DNA from 3 places in the Paenibacillus sp. FSL M8-0142 genome. Region 1 is predicted to be linked to each of the others. Evidence: riboswitches for the same ligand, from Rfam matches in the RefSeq annotation. Region 1 holds a riboswitch; each other region holds the start of a gene.
What was found. Region 1 has a riboswitch for cyclic di-AMP ahead of NSQ46_RS03450 (histidine kinase). Riboswitches for the same ligand answer to the same signal wherever they lie in the genome.
Positions count from the first base shown of each region.

Region 2: linked by a shared signal. The riboswitch ahead of NSQ46_RS00145 (3D domain-containing protein) and the one ahead of NSQ46_RS03450 (histidine kinase) in region 1 are both predicted to bind cyclic di-AMP.
Region 3: linked by a shared signal. The riboswitch ahead of NSQ46_RS12590 (C40 family peptidase) and the one ahead of NSQ46_RS03450 (histidine kinase) in region 1 are both predicted to bind cyclic di-AMP.

Region 1 is NZ_CP152008.1:780,631-784,878, forward strand. It holds gene NSQ46_RS03445 (TrkH family potassium uptake protein) at 1-1,316, opposite strand, end outside; gene NSQ46_RS03450 (histidine kinase) at 1,309-1,995, opposite strand; cyclic di-AMP (ydaO/yuaA leader) riboswitch at 2,128-2,280, opposite strand; gene NSQ46_RS03455 (sodium:proton antiporter) at 2,453-3,685, opposite strand; gene NSQ46_RS03460 (DUF421 domain-containing protein) at 3,880-4,248, shown strand, end outside.
Region 2 is NZ_CP152008.1:29,662-33,909, forward strand. It holds gene NSQ46_RS00140 (TatD family hydrolase) at 157-924, shown strand; cyclic di-AMP (ydaO/yuaA leader) riboswitch at 1,136-1,349, shown strand; gene NSQ46_RS00145 (3D domain-containing protein) at 1,626-2,816, shown strand; gene rnmV (ribonuclease M5) at 3,044-3,592, shown strand; gene rsmA (16S rRNA (adenine(1518)-N(6)/adenine(1519)-N(6))-dimethyltransferase RsmA) at 3,594-4,248, shown strand, end outside.
Region 3 is NZ_CP152008.1:2,654,479-2,658,726, reverse strand. It holds gene NSQ46_RS12600 (2Fe-2S iron-sulfur cluster-binding protein) at 1-140, opposite strand, end outside; gene NSQ46_RS12595 (stalk domain-containing protein) at 375-1,634, shown strand; gene NSQ46_RS12590 (C40 family peptidase) at 1,977-2,453, opposite strand; cyclic di-AMP (ydaO/yuaA leader) riboswitch at 2,457-2,590, opposite strand; gene NSQ46_RS12585 (glycoside hydrolase family 28 protein) at 2,965-4,248, opposite strand, start outside.

The DNA.
Region 1 (4,248 bases):
AGCGTTAATGGACCCAGCCGCCCGGCAAACATCGTGACAATCACAATGAATTTGCCGGCAGGAGACAGCTCACTCGTGAGTCCCATAGACAACCCGGTTGTGCTGAAGGCCGAAGTCGCTTCAAAGAGAACCTCTAGAAAATGCTCCTCCAGCATTCCCTCGGATACCGTGAGCAGGAGGGCAACGACAAGTACGGCTACCAATGAACTCATAACGACAGCTAGTGCGCGCAAGACCGTTTCAATCGCAATTTTGCGCTGGAAGGCATGGACTTGGCCGCCGCCACGGAAGGTTTGGATGGTTGCCAGTATGAGTACCACAAGCGTATTGATCTTGATGCCTCCCCCTGTTCCGCCTGAGGCTGCTCCGATAAACATCAGAATGATGATAATGAACTGGGAAGCCGCCAGCATGCTGCTGATGTCAATCGTGTTAAACCCGGAGCTTCTTGGGGTCATGCCCTGGAAGAATGCTGCGAGCACCCGCTCGCCTCCGTTCAAATGCCCGAAGGTAGCCGGATTCCAGCTTTCCAGTACGAGAATCGCTGCAAAGCCGAACACGCATAGGATGCCCGTTCCAAGAATGACAATCTTGGAGTGAAGGGACAGCTTCCTCCAAGAGCGCTTGCGGAACAGATCGACAACGACAATATACCCGAGTCCGCCAATAACAAAGAGCAAGACAATCGTTATGTTGACGACAGGATCGCCGACAAAGGAAGAGAGACTGTCCGACCAAAGGGCAAAACCGGCGTTGTTGAAGGCAGAGACGGAATGAAAAAGTCCATAATAGAGTGCTTGTCCCCAGCCGATCTCATGCCATCGAATGGCGAGGAGAATCGTTCCGAGCGTTTCAAAGGCAAATGAGATCAGCACCATATACAGGGATAGTTTGACCAGTCCCTGTGCCGATGTGGAGTGGGTCGTTTGTTGAATCATGAGACGCTGCTTTAACCCGATTCTTTTCCCTAACACGATGGCAACCATGACACCAAAGGTCATAAAGCCCAACCCGCCGGTTTGAATCAATATCATAATGATGACTTGGCCAAAGGTTGAGTAGACGCTCCCGGTATCCACGACAACTAGGCCATTCACGCAGATTGCGGAAGTGGCAGTAAATAATGCATCCAGCAGTCCTACGGATGTACCGCTGGCGGAGGACAGTGGAAGCGCGAGCAGCAAGGTACCGATCAAGATTAAGATGGTAAATACGATCAGGATGAGCTGAGGGGGGCTCATATTGCTTTTTTGTTTGTTGATGAACATTTCGATTTTGCTGGGAGCGGATCGTTGGGTTGTTGCGTTACTATCCATAATCCTTCTCATGGTCAAGGGGTGTTGATGCTTGACTTAGGAAAAACGAAGTGTCTGCGACTTTCCCCTGACTTACCTTTAAATACTTGAATTCCCGATCGGTTTTTATACGCAACAAACCGGTTTCGAAATCCGTATTCAGTTCCTTGAAGAACAGCCCCTCCGCGACAACGTCCCCTTCGTCTTCACCTTTACGGATCAGATATAGTCCATCTTTGCTGACAACCGTAACCGGAATTCCACGCTCGTGAGTCTCCACGATGTGTTGATCCATTCGCTGCACAGCCACGATGTGCAGATCCGTCTCGCCGATTCGATTAAGCAGCTCATTGACGAATGAACCCTGTGTGATTTCCTGCCACCGTGTTTGGCCGGATTGTCCGATGACCAGCTGCGTTATCTGATAATGCTTGGCGGTCTCGGCGATGATGTCCGAAGCTTTATGACGATTATCATTAGGCTTGGTGATGAACGAAGCTCCATATTCATCGCAGATGGTTTGCCAAAGGGCCATGAATTTTTCCTGCTCGAGATCGAGTTCATCCACAGCCGAGGGAATGACGCTCATCACATAGAGGGGACATTGCAGTAGTTTGGCGAGCTCGCCTCCTCTCCGAATCAGCCGTTCGCCGTTCGGCCCATAATAAACACACACCATAATTTTTTCATGATGTATCATGAATGCATCTGCTCCTTTCTGATCAAGCGGCTTGAGTCTTCTGAACCCAAGGAAAAAAAGCCCGGTAGCAGAGACAATCTGCTTCCAGGCTTTGGACTGTGTTCCGAATAAACAAGTCAAAGTTGCACGGGCGTTATCTCTCGAGACGCTGACGAGGTTAGCTGTCGGATTCGGGTCTGAGAGTCCCCGTTCTTTCCGGCTTGGAAAGAATTCACCCCTGAAGCCGTTAGCGGCTTCGCTGGTTCCCCCGCTCCCCAAGTGGTGGGGATTAAGCGATCAATAATATAAGATTATCGTAGTATATACTAAGCTAGGTAGATCTAAATGTAAACCTTGATCCCGAAGTGTCATGTGACGTTATTGAAACGATGCAGCTTAATCTATACTTAGGTATTCTACGCGAGTTCCCTCGCGAGGTTTCGGACTTTCAATAAATATTCGATCTTGCTCTAGTTAGTTATTCGGTCTCCTTGACGGGATTCGACAGCGTAAGCTTGGTAACCAACGGTTTTATCGTCAGCCCCTGTGCAAGAAGCGAGAACAGGACGACGCTGAATGTAAGGACGAGGATATCGTCGCGCCCTTCGAAGGAGGCGGGCAGGCTTAGCGCAAGTGCAATCGATAAGCTCCCTTTTAAGCCGCCCCAATTCAGCAGAGCTTTCCAGGATGACGGAAATTTCCGCAGGAAGCTCAAGCTGGTATAAACAGCGACCGTTCTTCCAATCAGCACGATAATGATGGAGGCGATAATCAGCGCCCATTTATCCGTGAAATCGATATGCTTGATTTCTAGGCCGATCATAAGGAATATCAATGAATTGGCAACCAGGGTAATGACATCCCAGAACGAATTGATATTCATCTTCGTGGTTTCGGACATCCCGATCCGGCTGCCGTAGCTGCCGAAGATCAAGCCGCTTACGACGACGGCGATAACTCCCGAGACATGAAAGTGCTCGGCAATAAAGTAGCTTCCGAAAAACAACAACATCGAAAAGGCAATCTCCAGCGGATAATCGTCATAAAAACGAATGAGCTGTGAGAACAGAAAGCCGAGGATGGCTCCAATCGCAATCCCTCCCAAGCTAAACTGAAGAAAGAGCCAGATCCCGCTGCCTATGCCTGCCCAGCCCATCTCTATATAGGAGAGCAAGTATACGGATGAAATTTGGAATAACACGACGGCGATGCCGTCATTGAAAAGCGACTCCCCTTCGATGATGGTCACCATTTTCTTGGAAACACCAAGGGATTTGAAGATGGAGATTACGCTAATCGGGTCCGTTGCGCTCATAAGCGCTGCAAAGGTAAAAGCTACAGGTAAAGGCAGTCCCATGATTCCATACATCGCCAGTGCGATAATAAGGAAAGATAGAAAGGTTCCGCCGATCGCCAGAGCAACCACCGGCTTGCTCTGCTGCCGTAAGTGGGAGAAAGGAAGCTTTAATGTGGCGTCGCCAAGCAGGATAGGCAGAAACAAGGAGATGATGATCGCCTGGAATACATTGGATTGCGTAATAAAAGTTTCGGCTTCGTCCAAAACGGGAATATGCAGCAATCCGAGCAGCAAACCTACCACAACGAGCGCAATCGAATAAGGCTGGTTTACTTTTTTGGCCAATGCGATAACCCCCATCGATATCGCAAGCAAAATTAACAATTGAACGAAGATCTCATTGAAATGATGCATAGAGCACCCCTCGCCTCAGGATAATTTTTTCAGTCATTGATTGTATCCGAAATTACGCGATTCGCAAACCAAAATAATGGGGAAGAGAGGGACTAGTTAAATATTATCCATCAAAATGAGTAAGGGCATGCATAAGATGGTTACTCGTTGACCAAAACATAAGGGAATCATTGAACGATTGAGGAGACAAGTCTATGAATGAGCTATGGAATGAGATCTGGAAATCCCTTATTTTAATTATTTTTGGAATGCTGGTGCTCCGCATATCCGGTCGAAAATCAATCTCCCAAATGACCGTACCCACAACCATTACGATGATTTCCATCGGAACGATCATCGTTCAACCGATCGCCGAAGAAAACTTAGTTCTGACCTTTGCAGCGGCTCTGGTCTTTATTCTGGTTCTCATCCTGGTCGAATTTATGCAAGTGCGTTGGAGCCGTTTTGAGAGGTGGATAAAGGGACCAGCCGTTATCGTTATAGAGAATGGGCAGCTTCAATTGCAGAATATGAAAAAGCTAAGGTTAACCGTGGATGCGCTTGAGATGAAATTGCGGCAGCAG
Region 2 (4,248 bases), 750 kb from region 1:
GTTATATTCGATGGACCATGGGCTTGGATCATGGATGGACCTGGTTCAAGGCCGGACGCACGAGGCATTGATAATGGACAACCATAGAACGGAATGATAAAGATTGTGCCGGATAAGATACGATCAAGGATCGACAAGAAAGGAGTGGGAGAGAACATGCTGTTCGACACACACACCCATCTGGATGCTCCCCAATTCGACGAGGACCGGGACGAGACGATTGCCCGGGCGCTTGAAGCTGGTGTTAGCCGGATGATCAATATCGGATTTAATCGCGAGACGATTCCGACCACAATGGAATTGGCGGAGACATATGATTTTATATATGCGGCGGTAGGCTGGCATCCCGTGGATGCGATCACGATGGAGGAGGGCGACCTGGAATGGATCGCTTCGCTCTGCAGTCATGAGAAAGTCGTTGCGATCGGAGAGATCGGCCTCGATTATCATTGGGATACGTCTCCGAAGGAGGTGCAGCACCGGGTGCTTCGCAGCCAAATCGGACTGGCCCGGGAGCTCCATATGCCGATTGTAATTCATAACCGTGATGCGCATGAGGATATCGTGAAGATTTTGAAGGAAGAGAAGGCTCATGAGGTTGGCGGCGTGATGCATTCGTTCTCGGGCAGCTGGGAAACGGCCAAGTTATGCCTGGATATGGGCTTTCATATTTCGTTCGGCGGGCCGATTACGTTCAAAAATGCCAAGCAGCCGAAAGAGGTTCTGGCCAAGGTTCCACTCGATCGTCTGCTCATTGAAACGGACTCGCCTTACCTGACTCCACACCCCTTCCGAGGGAAGCGAAATGAGTCCGCTTATGTGAAATTGGTGGCCGAGACGGCAGCCGAAATTCGGGGCATGTCCTTCGATGAACTGGTCCAAATTACCACTAAAAATGCTCTGGAACGATTTGGTATTTCGTGAAAACGGGAGCAAAAGCGATGAAATAGTGAGGAATTGCGATTAATTAAAGTTTTTTAACCTGAAAAGACGATTGTTTTACAATTTTTTAACCATTTACATCAAAAAATGTGCTTGATTGTTCCTTTACAACCTGCATGGAAACAGGATATCATCTTTTCAGTGATAAGAAGCTGCAAGTTTGCAAAGCTGAAACTTCAGCGATCATATTTCATGAACCGTCTCGCTTAATCTCCGAAGTCTGGGGAACGGGGGAACCGATACTGCCGTGCATGGTAAACTGTCGTGCACGAGCCGTATATGATTTCTTTATCGGGTCTTTGGGGTGAATGTGAAGGTCCTCGCCATGAGCGGGCGACCGGATCTAGGGCGTCTCTCTTACGTCCGAACCCGACAGCTAACTCCGTAAGCGAAGTAAGAGGGGAATTCTCGTGCATACCATTTCCATGATTTCAATCATCAGGAAGCCACGTTAGAGCCTCTAGTACTCTTTCACGCTGGCTTCTTTTATTTTTGAATATTGGAGAAGGTGTCGTCATACTGTTGGTAAACAGGAGGTGATTCCTAGTGGTGAACGGGAAGACGGGGATTGACGCAGGGCGTTAGATAGATAGCAGCACGCCTTGCGAGAATAACTGCTATAGTCACGTCAAAGGCATTCATGCGTTACCTAAGACGGCGGGACTATGAAGGAGGATGGAATAGTGGGCATTTTTCAACCTGAAGAAACCCATGAATCACAATCATCCAGCATGTCTTACGCATTGCGATGGAAGCATGAGAATTTGCGTCAATTGATGATGCTCGGCGCCATGGGGGCTGTTACGGTATCACTTCTCGTATCGCTGGTTATCCATGATCAATCGGGCAAGCAAGTTCAAATTGTGGTCGATGGCCGCGTAACCACGGTAGAAACCAGAGGATCGTTGCTTCAGGAATTGCTGGATGAGCAAGCGATCACGCTGAATCCGCAGGATCAGGTCTCGATGCCTTTAAACGGGACGATCCAGGATGGGGACCGGATTATCATTGACCGTGCAATCCCAGTTAAAGTAACAGTAGGGGGCACCACCAAAACCATATTCACGACCCAGGACACGGTCGATAGTGTACTCAAAGAAGCTGGCATTACGATCAAGGGTGAAGATATAGTAAAGCCGTCACAGGACACCAAGCTTACCAGTGATATGGACATTCAAATCGTTCGGGTTACGAAGCAGACCGTATCGGAGAAGGAGAACCGCGAGTTCCGCGTCATCAAGACTGCGGATCCGTCGCTGGAGCGCGGTGATAACCGTGTCATTCAGCGGGGCGAGCCGGGCGTTCTCGTTCATCACTACGAGAAGGTGTACCATAACGGCAAGCTCGTATCCAAGACGAAGGTCTCGCAAGAGGTCGAGCGTAAGACGAAGGACAAAATTATTGCCGTAGGCACGAAGAAGGTAGAGAAGCCTGTCGTGCTTCAAGCGGCAGCGACTCCGAATGTGAAGTCTGCCCCAGCGAAGCTTACGGGCACTAGAAAGGTGTCCACCGCCAAAGCGACGGAGAATAACGTCATCTCCAGAGCGGGTGTTGATTTCAAATACCAGAAAGTGCTGAATAATGTTTCAATGACCGCATATTCCGCTGAGCAGGCGGGAATCGGAACCCGCACGGCTTCCGGAACACGGGTAACCGAGGGCCGGACGATTGCAGTTGATCCGAGCATCATTCCGATCGGCTGGTGGGTGTACATCGAAGGCATTGGCTTCCGCCGTGCAGAGGATACCGGCGGAGCGATTAAGGGACATAAAATTGATGTGTATTACGATTCGCTGAAAGCGGCCATGAACTTTGGCCGGAAATCGGGGCGCACCGTTTATGTGATCGGTCCCGTAAAGCCTGATTTGAACTAATGAATCCCAATTTCTAATGACATTGCCATTCTAATGCTAACGAATTTAGCTTATAATAGATCATAATGAAGAAGAGGAGAAACTCCTCTTCTTTTGTTTTGCGGCGTATTGGTCGCATTTTGGGGCCATCATGTAAAAAATACGCCGTATGGTTTGAGCCGATGCCAATTCAAGGAGAACGGTCGGACAGGCGGTATGTGTCCTTTTGGGAAGGAAGAGAGAACGTTATGATCCGAGAAGTAATTGTGGTTGAAGGCAGGGACGATACGGTAGCGATCAAGCGTGCGGTGGATGCCGACACGATCGAGACCGGCGGCTCTGCTATTAATAAGCATACGCTGCGCCGTATTGCCCTCGCGAAGGAGCGCAGGGGGGTTATTATCCTGACAGACCCCGATCATGCAGGGGAACGGATTCGCAAGATCATCGACCGTCATGTCCCCGGCTGCAAGCATGCCTTCATACCGGAGGCGGATGCGACGCGCAAGGGCGATATCGGAGTCGAGAACGCATCTCCGGAGGCTATACGTCATGCCCTGGATCGCGTCCACACCTCATTTGAGGGGGCGGAGAGTCAGATCAGCCTGGAGGATATGATCGATGCGGGGCTGACGGCTCATCCGGAGGCTGCAGCCCGGAGAATGTTCATGGGAAATGTCCTGGGTATCGGGTATTGCAACTCCAAGCAGTTCCATAAACGTATGGCGATGTTTCAAATATCGCGTGAAGAGTTTCTGGCGGCGCTTGCGCAGCTGGAAGAGGGAGGCCAAAGCTGATATGAACCGGATGGAAGATATATCGACACCTAGACGCACGAAGGAGATCATTGCCCGCCATGGCTTTTCCTTTAAGAAGAGCCTGGGACAGAATTTTCTGATCGACCAGAATATTTTGGGCAAGATTGTGGAGGCGGCCGGCCTTGATAAAGAGAAAGGTGCGCTTGAGATCGGTCCCGGCATCGGGGCGTTAACAGAGAAGCTGGCTCAGATGGCCGGAGCCGTTACCGCAGTAGAGATCGATCAGCGCCTGATTCCGATTCTTAAGGAAGTGCTGGAGCCTTACGATAACGTTAAAGTTCATCATGGAGATGTCCTTAAGGTGGATCTGCACGAGCTGTTCCGCCAGGATTTCGCGGAGGTGGGGAAGGTAAGCGTTGTCGCCAATCTGCCGTATTACGTGACGACCCCTATTCTGATGAAGCTGCTGGAAGAGAAGCTGCCGCTGGAGAATATTGTGGTCATGATTCAGAAAGAGGTCGCCGAGCGGATGGCCGCAGCGCCGGGAAGCAAGGATTACGGAAGCCTCAGCATTGCAGTTCAATATTACAGCGAGCCGAAGCTCGTCTGCATCGTTCCGCATACCGTGTTCATCCCGCAGCCCAATGTGGAATCGGCCGTCATTCGGCTCGCGGTAAGGGAGGAGCCTCCGGTTT
Region 3 (4,248 bases), 1.9 Mb from region 1:
GGAGCAACGCTCTTGTGAACCTCCCGACCGGAAAGCTCGATGAGCTTGTCGGGAACAGCCTCCTCCAGCTCCTGTCCACCGGATGCAGACGGATGACCGGCCGAATGGCTATTCTTTTTACTCCTCCAGAATTTAAACACGATATATCCTCCTAAAATGCCTGGAACTATTCACTCCATTTACGCTTACCATTATACTCGAAAGCCGGGCTATTCTCACACCGTCTATACGCAGACATCATTTGAAAACCGCTCTATTTATTTATTTTGTATTCTACCAATATTTTGCTATACTATCATTGCTGTAAACCGTTTCATAGATTCATTTATCTTTCATAGAATGTGGGGGAGATTATTATCGGATACTCAAAACGATTGGGAAAGCTGGCCGCCGCCTCCCTGCTCTCTTTGTCGCTGCTCGGAACCGCGGCTGATCATCATCCAGCCCATGCGGCACCAACCATTTCCGTTCTGTTGGATGATGTTCCGCTTGCGTTCGATGCGGCTCCGCGAATTGAGAAAGGCGTAACCTACGTGCCTTTCCGGGCTGTGGGCGAGGCACTGGGCATCGACATCAAATGGAACAGCAAGACCCAAACCGTGCAGGCGGTAAAGACCGGCAACGATAACACAACCGAGGTTCAGCTCAGAGTCGGCAGCACCACCGCCGTGGTGAATAAGAAGAACGTCAAGCTGCCCGCAGCGCCGATCATGCGCGAAGGACGCGTGCTGATTCCGCTCAGCTCGTTCAGCAGCCAATTCGGGGCTTCCGTAAGGTGGAATCAGGCAACGCGCACCGTATCGCTCAAATCACCAAAAAGCAAAATGCATCTGCGGGCCTTCTATGCCATTGAATCCTTCAAGGAGCGGGATATTATTCAATGGATGAATTCCGTCGCCTTTGGCTGGAGCCGAATTGACCGTAACGGCGAATTCACCCTTCAAGGGGTTGAATACCGCATGCCGGAAGCCGCCGGAGACATTACGCCCCAGACACTTGTGGCCGATGCGGAAGGACAGGGCATTAAGCCCTATTTGATGGTATATGCACTGGACGGTAACGGCGAACTGACAAAAATGATGAGCGACGCCTCACTGCGGATGAAATCGATCGACGGGATTACCGCCGCCGTTACGGACAATGGGTTCGGCGGGGTCGTGCTGGATTTCGAAGGATTGGGCTTCAAGCTGGATGCCGCCTCCCAGCAGAAGCTGCTGAACCAATACGTGAAGGACCTTAGAGCTGCCTTGCCGAAAGGGACTGCCCTGTCCTTGGCCGTACCTCCGTTAAACAGCGCCTATAAAGGCTATGATTACAAAACGCTTGCATCGATTGCCGACGATCTAATTATCATGGCATACCAGTATCACCCGGTTGGCACCAAAGACCGGAAGCCGGAACCGAACACGCAAGTGCAGCAGGCTATTCAGCTTGCACTTGATGCCGGAGCCCCTAAGGACAAGCTTCTGCTTGGAATTAGCCTGGGCAGCGAAACGGAGAACTCCATCGACGACAAGCTTGGTCTGGCCAAGCGCTATCAGCTGAAAGGTGCGGCATTGTGGCGGCTCGGTATATTCAGAGTCTACGGTGATGATATCGAAGGCGCCATGAACGAAGCGGTGATCAAAGAGTGATCCGTAATAAAGGTTGAAGCGTGGATGAGTCCATCCTTCCGATCATCACTACACAGGCTGCCGGTCGTTATGGACCTGCAGCCTGTTCGCTTGTTCAATGCTTCCGTGATAACCGAGCATCTCTGACAGCCATTGAAACGACACAGGCTATGAATTAGCCGATGCCAATCTTCCACATGACCGGCACAAAAAAAAGATGACCTCTGTCGTATACAGAGGTCATCATCAAGACTTATGTATGTATTCGGTGCAATCACTGAAAATCGATCATAGAATTCCTTACCAGGACTTACAAGACGATCATTGTGCAGAGAGCTGGATCAAGATCAAAGATGAGCTGATCTAGCTAACACTTCCTACCAGCTTCGCATATTCCTCTTGGCTTAACACCCGGCGTGCGGTAACATAACGTGGCTTATAGTAAGAGTCGCTAAGCTTGCTGATTCGAACACCCTTGCTGCTTGAAGCATGTGCGAATTGCCCGTCTCCAATATAAACGCCAGCATGTGAAATTCCCTTGCCGTTCGTGTTGAAGAATACCAGATCACCGACACGCAGCTCTTCCTGGTCTACATGCACGCCTACTTGGGCTTGTCCTTGGGAAGTGCGCGGAAGGTCAAGATCAAAGTTACGGAACATATACAGAATAAATCCGGAGCAATCAAATCCGCTTGTGGTTGTTCCGCCCCACTTGTACGGTGTTCCTACTAACTGCTTCACTTGCTGCTGAAAGTTAGGCTGCTGATCGGCAAACGCTGTCACGGCACCGGAAGAAAAAATGATTGCGGATCCTAGCAAAGAAATGACCAATTTCTTCAAAATATATTCTCTCCTTCGATGCCTACGGAGTTAGCTAAGGGTTCGGCTGAAGGTCACCTATATTCCCTCTACTACAAGAATAATTCACCCAGGACGGTTCCCCCGTTTTCTCTAGCGAAATTCGGCAAAATTCATTAACATTTTGTAACCCTTTCTTAATATAGTATACAAGCTAGCAAACTGTCAATAATATCCGATAAATCTATCGTTTTTTAGATATCGCCGTCGAATCGAAAGAGTTTTAACAGTGTTTTTACTATATGAAAGGTCACATAGTCATGACATTTATGTTAAAATTGTTTCCGTTTTCTAAGTGCGGCGAAAAATCCTCCATGCAAGAAGCCGACACCTAGGGGGGCCGGCTTCTTGTTCTAGCAAATTCATCGATAGAACAAGCATTTGCTTCAGCCATTTTGCAGCTTTCAATGGCGTACCTCCTTATCATATTGAGATTGCAACGGTTATAATTCGATCACCTCTCTTCTAAACCTTAATGCATCCAACAGCAAAGCTACTTGATCACGACCTCCTCCGGTTCCACTTCAGAAGAAATCATAATCTGTCCTGCCCTATCGGCATGCAGCCCCGAGCATTCGATTTGCCCGGACCGTTCCCCGGTAACCACAAGCAAGCGGTCATCCAGCGAGTCGCTTTCCCCCTTGACGTTCACCACCTGTACATTTCGGCTCTGGTGAAAAAGAAGCAGCGGATTTTCCTGATTGCGAAGGACCATGTCCTGAATCGTCAGGTTCTTTCCATTGCGGCATACAATGCCTTCCCGACTTGTGATGGCCGACCGCATCACCGTCACGTTCTCCACCGGCATCTCCGGCAGGCCGTTGATGAGGAGCGCAGTATGCGCGCCGCTGCAGACGATATCCTGAATAACAATATTGCGGAACACGGGGGTTTCCTCGGTAACGGGGAGCATCGCTTCCGCTTGGTATTCGCCGGAGCCGGCTTTCCCTTCGTAATATAAATTGAAGGAGATGGCATCCCCGTCGATCTCCCGCATCCGGATCCGTTCGATGAAGATATTTTCGACCACGCCGCCGCGTCCGCGGCAGCTTTTAAACCGGATGCCGATATCGGTGCCGATGAAGGTGCAATCGGATACGTGCACATCCTTGATGCCCCCGGACATTTCACTGCCGACAACGATCCCGCCGTGGCCGTGATAAACGGTGCAGTTCCGGATGCTGATGCGCTCACTCGGCTTTCCCAGCAGGCGCCCGGCTTCATTTTTTCCGGACTTCAGACAGATCGCGTCATCTCCTACATCAAACGAGCTGTTTTCCACGGTCACGTATTTGCACGAATCGATGTCCAGTCCGTCCCCGTTCTGGGCATACCATGGATTGCGGACGGTAATGTTCTGAATGGTAATTTGCTCCGATGCCCAAGGATGCAGGCACCAGGCTGCGGAGTTTTGAAAGGTAGGGCCGTTGAGCAGAATCCGCTTGCAGTTTCTCAAGCTGAGCAGATTGGGTCTCAGATAGTCTCTGACAGGCTCATAATCCTGGGGATTCCGGCTGCCTGTTTGTTCGATCCGGGCCAGGTTCTCCATCCCGTCCCGGGCAGCCGGCGTTGGCCACCACAGTCCCCCGTCATCCACGACACCGCCGGTATGAATTAAACGATCCCACTGGCTTTCCGTCAGCTTCCCTTGCTTAACGGGCCTCCAGGCTTCGCCGCCTCCGTCAAAGATGCCGCTGCCAGTGATTGCGATATCCTCCAATCCTTCTCCATCGAGCGGAGACTGGCAGCGGAACATCTGCCGGCCCTCATAAGCAGA